2 regions of the Streptomyces sp. NPDC104381 genome follow, and region 2 is predicted to be linked to the other one. Evidence: riboswitches for the same ligand, from Rfam matches in the RefSeq annotation. Region 2 holds a riboswitch; the other holds the start of a gene.
The links. Region 2 has a riboswitch for cyclic di-AMP ahead of ACZ607_RS32175 (M23 family metallopeptidase). Riboswitches for the same ligand answer to the same signal wherever they lie in the genome.
Positions count from the first base shown of each region.

Region 1 (7,507 bases), on a different contig from region 2:
GCGCCTTGCCGACACACATGACATCGGGTGACACCCCGGCGTGGCCGGCCGCGAACAACTGCCCGGTGCGGCCGAACCCCGTCGCGATCTCGTCGAACACCAGCAGTACGTCGTTCGCGTCGCACGCCTCGCGGAGCACGCGCAGATAGGCGGGGGAGTGGAAGCGCATCCCGCCCGCCCCCTGCACCACGGGCTCCACGATCACCGCGGCCAGCTCATCGGCATGGGCGGCCACCAGCTCGCGCAGATGGCGCGCGTACGCGTCGTCCGGCTCGGCGTCGAAGCCGTCCGGAGGGGCGTCCGCGAAGACCTGCCGGGGGAGCGAGCCCGACCACAGCTCGTGCATCCCGCCCTCGGGGTCGCACACCGACATCGGCTGCCAGGTGTCCCCGTGGTACCCGCCGCGCCAGGTCATCAGCCGCTGCTTGGCGGGCCGTCCCGCCGAACGCCAGTACTGCAGGCACATCTTCACCGCGACCTCGACGGAGACGGATCCCGAGTCGGCGAGGAAGACGTGCCGCAGCGGCTCCGGAGTGATCTCCACCAGCCGGGTCGCCAGCCGGACGGCGGGCTCATGGGTGAGCCCGCCGAACATCACATGGCTCATCCGGTCCAGCTGGCCGCGGGCGGCCTCGTTGAGCACCGGATGGTTGTAACCGTGGACCGCCGACCACCAGGACGACATGCCGTCCACCAACTCGCGTCGCCCGTGGGCGGGTTCGGCGAGCCGGAGACGCACCCCGGACGCGGACTCCACGACCAGCGGCTCCTGCCGGCCCGGCATCGGGCCGTAGGGGTGCCAGACATGGGCCCGGTCCAGGGCGCGGAGTTCGGCGGGGCCGAGCGGATCAGGCATTGGGCGCGAGGTCCGTCCCGGCACCGCGACGGCGCACCGCCACCAGATCCGTACGCGCAGTCAGGGCCTCCGACGGTTCCGCGGCGGCCACGGGAGCGACGGCCTCGGGCGCCGCCTCGGGGGCATCGCCGCACGGTCCGCAGGAGCCCTCGTGCGAGCCGCAGCCGCCGCCCGCCGGAGCCCGGTGCTCGGGAAGCGTCGTGGTGTCCGCCCCCTCCACCTCGAACCCGGCGTCCTTGATCATGTCGAGGTCGGACTGGCCCGACTGGCCCTCGGTGGTCAGATAGTCGCCCAGGAAGATCGAGTTGGCCAGGTTCAGGGCGAGCGGTTGCATCGAGCGCAGATGGACCTCGCGCCCGCCCGCGAGCCGTACCTCGACGTCCGGGCAGACGAACCGGACCATCGCCAGGATGCGCAGGCACCGCTGGGGGGTGAGGTGCCACTCCTTGGCGAGCGGGGTGCCCTCGATCGGGATCAGGAAGTTCACCGGCACCGAGTCGGGGTCCAGCGCGCGCAGCGAGAACACGACGTCCACCAGGTCGGCGTCGGTCTCACCCATCCCCGCGATCAGCCCCGAGCACGCCGAGAGCCCGGCGGCCTGGGCCTGCTGCACGGTGTCCACCCGGTCGGCGTACGTGTGGGTGGTCGTGATCTCCCCGTACGTCCCCTCCGACGTGTTGAGGTTGTGGTTGTACGCGTCGGCGCCCGCGGACCTCAGCCGGTCGGCCTGGCCCTGCGAGAGCAGCCCGAGGCACGCGCACACCTCGACGTCCTCGTGCTCCCCCTTGATCGCCTCGATCGTCCGCGACACCCGGTCGACGTCCCGGTCCGTCGGCCCCCGGCCGCTCGCCACCAGACAGACGCGCTTGGCGCCACCGGCGACCCCGGCGGCGGCGGCCTTCGTGGCCTCGTCCGGCTTCAGCCAGGTGTACTTGAGGATCCCCGCCTCGGAACCGAGCCGCTGCGAACAGTACGAGCAGTCCTCGGGGCAGAGCCCGGACTTCAGGTTCACCAGATAGTTCAGCTTCACGCGCCGCCCGAACCACTGGCGGCGTACCTTTCCGGCAGCCGCCACCACGTCGAGCAGTTCGTCGTCGGAGGTCGCCAGCACGGCGAGCGCTTCGTCACGGGTCGGCAGTTCGCGCCGCAGCCCCTTGTCCACCAGCGTATTCAGCAGGTCCATGGCGTTGATCCTGACGTACGGCACCGCCATCGGCCAAGGAGGAACCGGACAGTTAAGGCTGCCGATGCTGTGGGTATTGCCACACCCTGGCCTGTTGCGCACCCGGTTAGGGTCTGTGAGCTGCCTACAAAAAGGGACCCGCCCATGCCCTACGCCCCGTTCGACTGGATCGACGACGAGGCCCGGCGCCGCGCCGACGCCGGACTCGTCCGGACGCTCCGCCCCCGGCCCGCCGGGACGGAACTCCTGGACCTCGCGAGCAACGACTACCTGGGGCTGAGCCGGAACCCCGAGGTCACCGGCGCGGCCGCCGATGCGGCCCGGACCTGGGGCGCGGGGTCCACCGGCTCGCGGCTCGTCACCGGCTCCACCGCGCTGCACGCCGAACTGGAGCGGGAACTCGCGGCGTTCTGCGGGTTCGAAGCGGCACTGGTCTTCTCCTCCGGTTACGCGGCCAACCTCGCCGCGCTCACGGCGCTCACCGGACACGACGCGTTGATCGTGTCCGACGCCGGCAACCACGCCTCGATCGTGGACGGCTGCCGGCTCTCCAGGGCCGCCACCGCCGTCGTCCCGCACGCGGACCCCGAGGCCGTGCGCAAGGCGCTCCTCACCCACGACGGACCGGCTCTGACGGTGACCGACTCCGTCTTCTCGGTGGACGGCGACGCGGCCCCGCTCGCCGGACTCGCCGACGTCTGCCGCGAGGCGGGCGCGGCCCTTCTCGTCGACGACGCCCACGGGCTGGGCGTCCTGGGCGAGGGCGGGCGCGGCGCCCTCGCGGCGGCCGGACTGGCGGGCGACGAGGGCGTCGTCGCCACACTCACCCTCTCCAAGTCCCTCGGGAGCCAGGGCGGGGCGGTGCTCGGCCCCGCCCGCGTCATCCAGCATCTGGTCAACACGGCCCGTACGTTCATCTTCGACACCGGTCTCGCCCCGGCCGCCGTCGGCGCGGCGCTGGGCGCGCTGCGTCTGCTGCGCCGCGAACCGGACCGCGCGGCGAGGGCCGGGGCGGTCGCCGCCGAGCTGCACGGCCGGCTCACGGCGGCCGGGCTGACCGCGGTGCGCCCCGACGCCGCCGTGGTGTCGGTCCGCGCCCCCTCCGCGGAGTCGGCGGTGCGCTGGGCCGCCGACTGCCGCGCCGCGGGTCTCGCGGTGGGGTGCTTCCGCCCGCCGTCGGTGCCGGACGGGATCTCCCGGCTTCGGCTGACCGCCCGCGCCGACCTGACGCACGATCAGATCGCGGCCGCCGTGGGCACGGTCGTCGCGACGGCACCGCTGTCCGCCAGCTGAACGGGCGCTCGCCGAGGAGCGGAGCCGCGGTGGACCCGTGTCCCCTCCGGGCGTGAGGCCGGCGCGCGGGAGCGGGGACGGGGTTCACCGTAACGAGCGACAGATATATGCATATCTTGGTGGATCGCCGTCATCGCGGGCGGCATCGGTGGCACTCTGGCGCGAAGCACAATCCAGGCTCGGTCACAGGCCGGTCGGGCCGGGAAAGGGACGGCGTCGCCATGGCAGACCATCAGGAAGCATCCGTCACCCTGCCGAGCGATCCGGCCTCGGTCTCCACGGCCCGGAGACATGTGGCCCGGGTGCTCACCGAATGGGGCCTCGCCGAGGACGGCGACACCGCGGACACCGTCCGGCTGATCGTCTCCGAACTCGCCACCAACGCGGTCCAGCACACCTTCGGCCAGTCGCCCACCTTCACGGTGGACCTCCGTCTCGACCGGGACGTGGAGCTCTACCTCGGCGTGACGGACAGCCACCCGCGCCGGCCCCAGCGGCTGCCCGCCGCCGTACGCCAGGACAACGGGCGCGGCATGGTGATCATCCGGGCCCTGACGAAGGAGCACGGCGGCCGGCTGAGCGTCAGTCCCACCGCCGACGGGGGCAAGACCGTGGCGGTGGCCCTTCCCTGGCCGGTTCCCGCCCAGGCCTGACGCGGCGGACGCGTGCCGGCCGCGGGAGCGGGGCCCTGTGCGGAGCGGCTCCCGGATGGATCGGCCCCTGCGTGGAGCGGGCCGGTCCTCAGCCTGCGGAGGCCCGGCCGAAGCCGCTGCGCAGCAGCGCCATCAGCGTCGTCGCCGCCGGGGTGTTCCGGTCCCCGCGGTGCACCACGGAGATCGTCCGCCGGAATGCGGCGGGTTCCAGCCGCCGGACGGCGAGTGGCGCCGGGGACATCGCCGCCACCATCTCCGGCACCACCGCCACGCCGATCCCCGCACTGACCAGGGCGCAGACCAGGGCGTAGCCGGGCGACTCGCACACCACCGCCGGGGTGGCACCCGCCTCGGCCAGCGCCCGCTCCACCCCGCGCCGCGGCGGATGGTCGGGGGCGCTGCTGATCAGCGGACGGCCCGCGAGTTCGGCCACCGGCAGCGGGCCGCCGCCCTCGGACAGCATCTGCCCGAGCGCGGTGACCAGCACCAGCTCCTCGACGAGCAGCGGCTCGGCCGACAGCCCGGCCGGCAGCGGCTGGGGAGCCGCGGGCTCGTACGCATGGGTCAGCGCCAGGTCCACGTCACCCGCCGCCACCGCGGTGACCCCGGCGGGCGGCTCGTAGTCCGTGACGGCCAGCTCCACGTCGGGGTGGGCGCGCCGGAAGGCCGTGAGCACGGGCGGCAGCAGATGGATCCCGGCCGTCACGAACGTACCGACGCGCAGCCGGCCGCCCGACAGCCCCGCGAGCCCGGCCAGCTCGTGCCGCGCCTGCTCCATCTCGTCCAGCACGCGTCTGGCCCGCCCCGCCAGCAGCTCACCCGCCGCCGTCAGCCGTGCCCCACGGTGATGGCGGACCAGGAGCGCGGCCCCCGCCTCCCGCTCCAGCTTGGCCAGCTGCTGCGAGAGCGCGGGCGCGGTGTAACCCAGCCGCGCCGCCGCGCGCGTGATCGAGCCGGCCTCGGACACCGCCACCAGCGCGGCCAGCCGCGTCGGGTCGTACATTAAGCATTCCTTTCGGCAGACCCAGAATATTGCAAGTACATGCTAAAGGGCCTGAGCGGCCAAGGTGGACCCATGGACGCACAACTGCTCGCCTTCGTCGCCGTCGCCGCGGGAATGGTGGCCCTCCCCGGCGCCGACTTCACGGTCGTCGTACGCAACGCCCTCGCATCCCGGCGGTCCGGGCTCGCCACCGCGGTGGGGGTCGCCGGAGGGCTGCTGGTGCACACCGCGCTGGCCGCCGCCGGACTCGCCGCCGTCCTCGTGACGATGCCCGTCCTGTTCCGCACCGTGCAGCTGCTCGGCGGCGCGTACGTGCTCTACCTGGGGCTCAGCGGTCTGTACGCGATGTGGCGCCGGGCGGCCACCACCGGCGCGGGCGCCGAAGCCCAGGAGGAGGACCCGGGCCGGGCGCTGCCGGGACTCGGACGCTCGCTGCGCCAGGGCTTCCTGACCAACGCCCTCAACCCGAAGGCCCCCGTGCTCTTCCTCAGCCTGCTGCCCCAGTTCGTCCCCGAGGGGCGGTCGGCGCTTCCCAGGACCCTGCTGCTGGCCTCGGTGGTCGTCGTGCTCGCGCTCGTCTGGTTCTCCTCGGTGGCCCTGCTCGTGGCCCGGCTGGGGCGGTGGCTGCGCCGGCCGCGTGCCTCCCGCGCGATCGAGGGGGGCAGCGGCACGGCGCTCACCGCGTTGGGGCTCGTACTGGTGACGGGCCCCCTGCTGCGCTGAACCGGAAGGGGGAGGGTGTCAGGCGACCCTCCCGTACCAGACGTTGCCGGACCAGATCTTCTCCAGCCGGACCACGGCGCCTGTCTTCGGTGAGTGCCAGATCTTGCCGCTGCCGGCGTAGATGCCGACGTGGTACACACTGCTGCCCGCATGGAAAAAGACCAGGTCGCCGCGTTTCCGCTGCGACCTGGAGATATGGCGGGTCTTGTTGTACTGCTGCTGAGCCGTACGGGGGAGTTTCTTGCCGGCCTTCTTGAACGAGTAGAGCGTGAGACCGGAGCAGTCGAACCGATGGGGGCCGGTGGCTCCCCATCTGTAGGGCGACCCCTTCTTCGAGGCGGCGATCTTGAGCGCCTTCGTCGAATGGGTCGCGGCCTCGGCGTCGTTCACGAGACCGGGGGCCATCATGGTGGTGCCTACGGCGAATGTCAGAACCGAAGCCGTACCGACACGGGCGAACAGAGACGGGACATGAACCTGCGCAGTCATGCGCAACCCTTCGTCAGCCGCCTGTGAAGGATGACCTGTCGGGTTCGGGCTGGCGAAGTTGCCCGGCCGCGTGGTGCGGCTTCACCCCGAGGGCCGTCCGGTTGCCCGGCCGGCCCGTTGTGCTCGGGTCCTCCACTCCTGCCGATCCACTTCTGTCGACCAGGCATCCGGACGGCGGCAGGACTCGGCGTCCGCCCGGACCGCCCCGCCGCGGTGGCGGGGGCTTGTCGTCCCAGGGATCTTTACGCACGCACTGCCGGATTTCCTCGCTGAAGTGGCGATATGTGAGAGTCGTCACGACTGATCCGATCGGGTGGACGCGGCCACCCGGGAGCCGTGACGACCGGGCCGGACCAGCCGCGTACCAGCGGCGGAACAACGGATTCCGCTCAGCGTCCGCGCCCGTTGCGCAAGTTGGGCTGTCCCTCGGGCGGGGTAGCTTCTACGCCGATCGAGCGAGCAAAACTCATCGGCCCGCCGGGCGTGTCGAGAAGAGGCGCCGAAAGGCGGGTTCCGCGACCGGTGGTGAGGCGTTCAACTCGACGGCGCGGGTGGCACGGCGACCCGTGCGGCGCGACGCTCGCCGTCCAGCAGCCGCAGTGCCCTGGCCAAGGTGTCCGCGTGGATCTGCGATTCACCCCGCTCGTGCATCAACACCAGCGCGTCCCGGAGGGCGGCGGCCTTGGACGCGAGCGCCTGGGCCGCCCGGAGCGCCCCGTACGTGTCGCTGCCACGGGCGGGGTTGATGCGGCCGAGCTGGTCGAGCGCCTCCAGGTAGCGGTCGATGAACTCGGCCTCGGCGCGGGTCAGGGCGGGAAGCGGCGGGAACTGGGGTGGGAGCATCGGGCGTTCACCTCGCGGGTGCGGCGGCCGGGACGGTGCGCGGTTCTCCATGACGTGGTCCACCGGCCCGAACGCCGGGGCGGCCGGGGCGTCGAGGAAGGTGTCCCGTTCGATGTCGGCGCTGATCTCTTGTGGGGAGCGCCCGTGCGGTGGGCCGGCACGGCCGTGAGCGACAGGTGTTCGCGCGTCAACTCGCGGGCCCGGGTGCCGAGATCGGAGGGCAGGCCCCGCAGCGGCTCCTCGGGGCGGGTCGCTGAATGACTACCCGGGTGCCCGGCAGGGCATGTCGGCGGCCGGGGGCTCCTGCCCCGAGCCGCACCGCGGCGCGGGAGGGCGCGGCCGGCCCTGTTCGCGCACGATCGTGGCACGGCGGGAGCCGCGCCCCCGCCAGTCCGGCGAGGGCGCGGCTCGTCCGGGTGGTGTCCCGTCAGCCGGCGAGGGCGGGCTCGGGGTGCCCGGCGGAG
Region 1 is NZ_JBVJNK010000003.1:139,291-146,797, forward strand. It holds gene ACZ607_RS10180 (adenosylmethionine--8-amino-7-oxononanoate transaminase) at 1-856, opposite strand, end outside; gene bioB (biotin synthase BioB) at 849-2,039, opposite strand; gene ACZ607_RS10190 (8-amino-7-oxononanoate synthase) at 2,184-3,332, shown strand; gene ACZ607_RS10195 (ATP-binding protein) at 3,554-3,985, shown strand; gene ACZ607_RS10200 (LysR family transcriptional regulator) at 4,074-4,988, opposite strand; gene ACZ607_RS10205 (LysE family translocator) at 5,061-5,711, shown strand; gene ACZ607_RS10210 (C40 family peptidase) at 5,730-6,200, opposite strand; cyclic di-AMP (ydaO/yuaA leader) riboswitch at 6,204-6,376, opposite strand; gene ACZ607_RS10215 (hypothetical protein) at 6,735-7,043, opposite strand; gene ACZ607_RS10220 (ABC transporter permease) at 7,471-7,507, opposite strand, start outside.
Region 1: linked by a shared signal. The riboswitch ahead of ACZ607_RS10210 (C40 family peptidase) and the one ahead of ACZ607_RS32175 (M23 family metallopeptidase) in region 2 are both predicted to bind cyclic di-AMP.

Region 2 (7,507 bases):
CGTTCGACCAGCTGCTGATGGACGTCGCCCTGCACAGGTGCGGAGTGACCTTCGTGCTGGACCGGGCCGGCGTCACCGGGTCCGACGGCCCCTCGCACAACGGCATGTGGGACATGTCCCTGCTCCAGGTCGTCCCGGGGCTCCGCATCGCCGCCCCGCGCGACGCCGAGCGGCTGCGTGAGGAGCTGCGCGAGGCCGTCGAGGTCGACGACGCGCCGACGGTGGTCCGCTTCCCCAAGGAGTCGGTGGGGGAGCCCGTCGCGGCCGTGGGGCGGATCGGCGGGATGGACGTCCTGCACCGGGACCCGGACCCCGACGTCCTGCTGGTCGCCGTCGGAGCGCTCGCCCCGGTCTGTCTTCAGGCAGCCGACCTGCTGGCCGGATCCGGGATCCGCTGCACGGTCGTCGACCCGCGCTGGGTCAAGCCGGTCGACGACCAGCTGCCCGCGCTCGCCTCGCGCCACCGGCTGACGGCGGTCGTCGAGGACAACAGCAGGTCCGGCGGGGTCGGCTGGGCGGTCGGGCAGGCACTGCGGGACGCCGGTGTCGACGTACCGCTGCGGACGTACGGCATCCCCGAGCAGTTCCTCGCGCACGCCGGGCGCGGCGAGGTGCTGGCCGAGATCGGGCTCACACCGGTGGAGATCGCCGGAAGCATCAGCGCGGCGCTGGAGCGCCGCACGGCGGCGGAAGAGCGGAACACGCCGAAGGGGAACGGGGCATGAAGGACGAACGGCCGGGCTTCGACCTAGGGCGGCTCCTCGCGGAACGCGGCGCCGAACGGTACGAGCTGCACACCCGGCACCTCAACCACCAGCTGCCGAGGATGCTCCACACCCTCGGTTTCGACAAGGTGTACGAGCGGGCCGAGGGTGCCCACTTCTGGGACGAGGAGGGCAACGACTACCTCGACATGCTCGCCGGCTTCGGCGTGATGGGGCTCGGCCGGCACCACCCCGTCGTACGCAAGGCGCTCCACGACGTCCTGGACGCCTCGCTCGCCGACCTCACCCGCTTCGACTGCCAGCCGCTGCCCGGGCTGCTGGCCGAGAGGCTGCTGGCGCACAGCCCGCACCTCGACCGGGTGTTCTTCGGCAACAGCGGCACGGAGGCGGTCGAGACCGCGCTGAAGTTCGCCCGGTACGCCACCGGCAAGCCCCGGATCCTCTACTGCGACCACGCCTTCCACGGGCTGACCACCGGCTCCCTCTCCGTCAACGGTGAGAAGGGCTTCCGCGACGGGTTCGCGCCCCTGCTGCCCGACACCGCCGTCCCGCTCGGCGACCTCGACGCGCTGCGCCGCGAGCTGAAGCGCGGGGATGTGGCCGGGCTGGTCGTGGAGCCGATCCAGGGCAAGGGCGTCCACGCCTCTCCGCCCGGCTTCCTGCGGGAGGCGCAGGAGCTGCTGCACCGGCACAAGGCCGTGCTCATCGCCGACGAGGTGCAGACCGGGCTGGGCAGGACCGGTGACTTCTACGCGTACCAGCACGAGGAGGGTGTCGAACCCGATCTGCTCTGTGTCGCCAAGGCGCTCTCCGGCGGATACGTCCCGGTCGGCGCGACGCTCGGCAAGGACTGGATCTTCAAGCGCGTCTACTCCTCGATGGACCGGGTCCTCGTCCACTCCGCGAGCTTCGGGTCCAACGCCCAGGCGATGGCCGCGGGGCTCGCCGTCCTCGCCGTCATGGAGCAGGAGGAGATCGTCGCGAACGCCCGTCGCACCGGTGATCTGCTGCGCGAGCGCCTCGCCGCGCTCGTCGGCCGCTACGAGCTGCTGCACGAGGTGCGCGGCCGGGGTCTGATGATCGGCATCGAGTTCGGCCGGCCGTCCTCCCTCAAGCTCCGCAGCCGCTGGACGATGCTGCAGGCCGCCCGCAAGGGGCTCTTCGCGCAGATGGTGGTGGTGCCGCTGCTGCAGAAGCACCGGATCCTCACCCAGGTCTCCGGCGATCACCTCGAGGTGATCAAGCTGATCCCCCCGCTGGTCATCGGGGAGCCGGAGGTCGACCGCTTCGTCACCGCCTTCACCGCCGTCATGGACGACGCGCACAGCGGGGGCGGGCTGATGTGGGACTTCGGCAGGACCCTGGTGAAGCAGGCGGTGGCCAACCGTTGATTTTACCTCTGAGGCAAAATATTTGCCTCAGAGGAAAGTTCCTGGCCCAATGGAGACATGAATCCTCCTGACGGAGGGGTGGCCGACGAGCTCCCGGGGATCGCGCCACGCCTACGCGACCTGCGCCGCAACCGCGGCCTCACCCTGGAGGGCGCGGCCGGCCGGGCAGGGCTCTCCCCGGCCCACCTCTCCCGGCTCGAAACGGGCCGGAGGCAGCCCTCGCTGCCGATGCTGCTCGGCCTCGCCCGGGTCTACGGTACGACCGTCTCCGAGCTCCTGGGCGAGATACCGCCCGAACGTGACGCGATCGTCCGCGGCGGGACGCCCGACGGCGCGCCACGCGGCACCGAAGCGGGCGGCTGGCTCTACCGCCAGGCCGGCGGGCCGGGGCGTGCCATGCAGGCGCTGCACGTCCGTGTCCCCCACGGCGCCGAGAGCGACCTGGTGCGCGTCCACCCCGGGGAGGAGTGGCTGTACGTCCTCGACGGCAGGCTCCGGGTCGTGCTCGGCGAGACGGTGCACGACCTCGGCCCCGGGGACAGCGCACACTTCGACTCGCTCACCCCGCACCGGATCGCCGCGCCCGACTCCGGCGGGGCGCGCCTGCTCTTCGTGCACACGCTGCTGCAGAGCCCGGCCGCCGAGCTGTGCCTGGGCGGCGGGACGCACCGGCTCTGACCCCGACACCGGCGCCCCCCAGGCCGGCACCGCCCACGCAGCTACGCGCACCCACCTGACACGCCGCCCGTCCGACCGCGCACCCGCCCGGTCGCGCGCCCTTCGCCACCCCGGCCCGAGCGGCCGGAAGAGAGGACTGTCATGTCCGATTCGGAGCACTACGACCCGCTCACCCCGCGCAAGCCCAGGAGTGCGGACACGCAGGAGCGGCGGATGCCCCGCGGCGTCGTGATCCGGCTCTTCGCCTACCTGGTGGCCGGTCACGTCGTCGCGGGCTTCCTCTTCCTGCTCTTCACCGTGGCCGGCAAAGGCTGACCGTCCGGCCTCACGCCTCCTCGACGGGCCCCCGTCGCGCAGGGAGAGGCGCCTTGCGGCCGCCTGCTGCGTCAGGCGCCCTCGACGAGGCGCTCACGCAGCCGCGCGCGGGTCTCGTCGCTGATCTTCAGTCCCTCGCGGAGATAGCGGTCCGTGCCGCCCCAGATCTCGTCGATGGTCTCGAATGCCGCGGCGAGGTATTCGGCGCGGGCGCCGAAGAGCGGATTGAGCAGTTCCATCACCTCCTCGGACATTCCCACCGCCGAGGTGTCACTGCGGCGCACCTTGTAGCGGCGGTGCGCGTCGTTCGACTTGAGGTAGTCGGCCTCGATGGCCTCCACCCGTACCCCGACCGCGAGCAGCGAGACCGCGACCGAGAGGCCGGCCCTGTCCTTGCCCGCCGCGCAGTGCATCAGCGCCGGCACGCTGTCCTCCGCCAGCGCGTGCAGCACGCGGCTGTGCTCGGCGGTGCGGTCCTTGATGATCGAACGGTACGAGGCGACCATCCGGTCCGTCCCCTTGCCGTCGGCCAGGATCGAGCGCAGCTGCTGGATGTTCCCGTCGCGCACGAGCCGCCAGAACTCCGCGCCGTCCGCCGGGTCGGAGAGAGGAATGCTGACATTCCGGACGCCGGGCAGCTCCACGTCGAGGCCGTCGAGCTTGTGGTCGGCGGCGTTGCGGAAGTCGAAGATCGTGTGCAGCCCGAGCCCCGCGAGGAAGGTCGCGTCGGACTCGGTGGCATGGGCGAGGTGGCCGCTGCGGTAGAGGCGCCCGTACCGCACGGTGCCGCCGTCGACGGTCGGAAGCCCGCCGACATCACGGAAGTTGCGGACACCGGTCAGGTCGACGTCCGTCGGCTCGGGGCCGACCGGCGGGACCTCTGGCAGCTGCGTCACAAGGGCTCCTGGAGTGTCGGGCGTCGGCGCCGCTCGCCGACGGGGGCACGCCCGCGACGATACGACATGGCTGCATCAGGCAACCGTCTCGGTGGCCGTGACCCCGGCCTCCCCTGAGGGTCGACGTTCACATCATGTCCGTATTGGTGCATTTAGCAGAACATGCCCCGCTTGTACGGGAGATGGTGTGAGCCGGGTGAGCGGGATCATATCCGTGACGGTGCGTGGTGAAGATCCCGCGGGGTATTCCTGACGCCGTGCGGAAAGCCAAGATCGGTAATCCACGGAGTGTGACGGGAATTCCGCGCCGGAATTGAAGCGTGGATTCCGGTTCGGAATCGACGGCTTGTTCACGGCGTCCCGGCTCGCTTACGGTCACGGTCAATCCGGACGGAACGCCTAATCCTGCCGCCGCCCGGAATCCGCACCGACTCACGCGTGGCAGGAGCGGGGGAACCAGGTAAGCCGCCGGCCGGAGGGATCCGGCACGGCTAGGGGTCAAGTCGCGCACCGCGCGGCCGGGCATCTCCAGTCCGAACCCGACAGCTCACCTCGCAGGCGCCGGAGAGGAAATATCCCCATGCCCGCAAAAGGCAAGCACCGTCGTACGAAGACCGGCCCGATCTCCCGAGGCGTCCTTGCCGCAGGGACCGGCGGCGCCGTCCTCGCCCTCCCGCTGATCGGCGCGACCGGAGCCCACGCGGCCGAGCAGTCCGCGCCGGCCGCCACGTCCGCCGCCGCGCACAGCGCTCCCGCCTCCGCCGCGAAGAGCACCCCCAAGACCTACTCCGTGGTCTCCGGCGACTACCTCGCCAAGATCGCGGCCGAGAAGAAGGTCAAGGGCGGCTGGCAGAAGCTGTACAAGGACAACCGTGACGTCGTCGGCGAGAACCCGAGCCTGATCCTGCCGGGCATGAAGCTGACCCTGGGCGCCAAGGCGTCCGGTTCCGCCGAGGCCACCCCCTCCAAGTCCGCCCCGTCGGCGGCGAAGAAGGCCGCCCCGGCCGAGAAGACGGCTGCCCCCGCCGAGAAGACGGCCGCCCCGGCCGCCGAGACCGCCGACTCCGGTGCGTCGGAGAGCGACAGCTCCGGCTGGGCCGCCCCGGTCGAGAACCCCAACGTCACCACCCAGTACCGAGCCTCGGGCGCCAGCTGGTCCAGCGGCTACCACACCGGCTCCGACTTCCAGGCGGCCTCCGGCACCAGCGTCCGCTCCATAGGCCCGGGCACCGTGGTCTCCGCCGGCTGGAGCGGCTCGTACGGCAACGAGGTCGTCATCCAGCACAGCGACGGCATGTACTCCCAGTACGCGCACCTGTCCTCGCTCGAGGTCTCGGCCGGCCAGACCGTCACCGGCGGCCAGCAGATCGGCCTCTCCGGCACCACCGGCAACTCCACCGGCCCGCACCTCCACTTCGAGGTCCGGACCGGCCCGAGCTACGGCTCCGACGTCGACCCGATCGCCTACCTGCGATCGCACGGCGTCTCCATCTGAGACCCACCGCCCGAGGGTGTCACCCCGGGCCGAAGGAGAGGGGCGGTGCGCAGCGGCGCACCGCCCCTCTCCTTATTCCGGCTTTACCAAAAACTGACCGGGTGGTCTTTCTCACCACCCGTCAACCCCTTATTACGGTCGCGTAGGTCACAATCGAAGGTGCAGGATAAGCACTTGTGGCAGACGATTCGAGAAACAGAACACGCGGCATCATCGGGTCGTACGCAGCGATTGGCGACAGCTTCACCGAGGGCGTCGGAGACCCCGGCCCCGGAGGGACGCTCGTCGGCTGGGCCGACCGGTTCGCGGTCCTCCTGGCCGACCAGCTCCCGGTCCCCGATGCGGTGGTCGGCCCCGTCGACGACACGCACGGGAATTTCCGGTACGCCAATCTCGCCGTACGCGGACGACTCCTCGACCAGATAGTCGAGGAACAGGTCCCGCGCGCCAAGGAGCTGGCACCTGATCTGGTGAGCTTCTGCGCGGGCGGCAACGACATCCTCCGTCCCGGTTCCGACCCGGACGACGTGGCGGAACGCTTCGAGCGGGCCGTCGCCGATCTGACGCAGGCGGTGGGCACCGTCATGGTCACCACCGGCTTCGACACCCGTGGCATCCCCGTGCTCAAGCATCTGCGCGGCAAGATCGCCATGTACACCGCGCACGTCCGGTCCATCGCCGACCGCTACGACTGCCCGGTGCTGGACCTGTGGTCCCTGCGCTCCGTGCAGGACCGGCGGGCCTGGGACAACGACCGGCTGCACCTCTCGGCGGAGGGTCACACCCGCGTCGCGCTGCGCGCCGCCCAGGTCCTCGGCCTCGATGTGCCCGCCGACCCCGACCAGGTGTGGCCCCCGCAGGTACAGCGTGGGGCGCTCGAGGTCCGGCGCGACGACATCCAGTGGGCGCGTGAATACCTCGTCCCGTGGATCGGCCGCCGACTGCGCGGGGAGTCCTCCGGGGACCACGTCGAGGCCAAGCGCCCCGACCTGCTGCCGCTCTGACCGTCCGGCCGGTGACCCGCCGTCAGGGGCGGGCCAGGGGCAGCTGACGCCGGGCAGGGCCCGCGGACACGGGCCCGTCCGGCGCGGGCAGCGGCATCGGACCGGCGGGTGTCGGTGCCGGATGGGCGGCGTCCCGCAGCGGGCGGGCGGGTATCCGCTCCAGCACGCCGCCCGCGAAGACGTCGTACAACGGCAGCGTCTCCAGGTGCACATAGCCGATGTGGCAGTCGCACACCGCGAGCGGGCAGCCGCGCGGGCCGAGCGCGCCGCGGTAGCTGCCGTCGTAGAGATTGCCCAGTTCGGACCGGACGAAGTGACAGCGGCGCACCGTCCCGTCGCCGTCCACCGAGACGACCGACTCACCCGTCCGGCAGGGCATCCCCGCCGAGCGGTGCGGGTGCCTGCTGTAGGGGAACAGCGGGTCCAGGGCCGTCCAGAGGTCCGCCTGCTCGTCCGTATAGGTGTGCCCCTCGGCGGCGTTGACCCAGAGATACACCTCGGGCGGCAGCGCCGAGCGCAGCCGTCGCGCCTCCTCCAGGTGTTCGTCGAGCCCCACGATCCCGACGCTGTGGCGCACCCCGAGATCGGTGAGCTCCCGGCACCGCCCGAGGAAACGCTCGTACGGCGTCTGGCCCGGGTGGTACGTGCACCACAGGGCGACCTTCTCCCGGTCCGCCTCCGCGAGCCAGCTCGTACGGCCGCTGAGGTTGGTCTGGATGGCGACCCGGCCGATGTGCTCCAGCCGCGACAGCTCGACGAGCGCCTTCCGGTACCAGGACCGCACGAGGCCCTCGCCCCACGGGGTGAACAGGACCGACAGCCGGTCGCCGGTCTGCGCCGCGGCCCACGCGGTGAACCGCTCCAGGGCGGCACGGTCGGACCGGAGCTGCTCCCCGGTGTCCCGCCGCTTGGCGAACGGGCAGTAGGGGCAGTCGTAGTCGCACGAGGCCAGCGGACCCCGGTAGAGGATCGTCAGGTCCAGGGGAGCGGCGGACGTGTCGCT
Region 2 is NZ_JBVJNK010000011.1:141,789-149,295, forward strand. It holds gene dxs (1-deoxy-D-xylulose-5-phosphate synthase) at 1-725, shown strand, start outside; gene ACZ607_RS32155 (aspartate aminotransferase family protein) at 722-2,116, shown strand; gene ACZ607_RS32160 (helix-turn-helix domain-containing protein) at 2,174-2,794, shown strand; gene ACZ607_RS32165 (DUF6126 family protein) at 2,936-3,109, shown strand; gene ACZ607_RS32170 (tyrosine-protein phosphatase) at 3,181-4,005, opposite strand; cyclic di-AMP (ydaO/yuaA leader) riboswitch at 4,421-4,581, shown strand; gene ACZ607_RS32175 (M23 family metallopeptidase) at 4,586-5,500, shown strand; gene ACZ607_RS32180 (SGNH/GDSL hydrolase family protein) at 5,677-6,504, shown strand; gene ACZ607_RS32185 (STM4011 family radical SAM protein) at 6,527-7,486, opposite strand.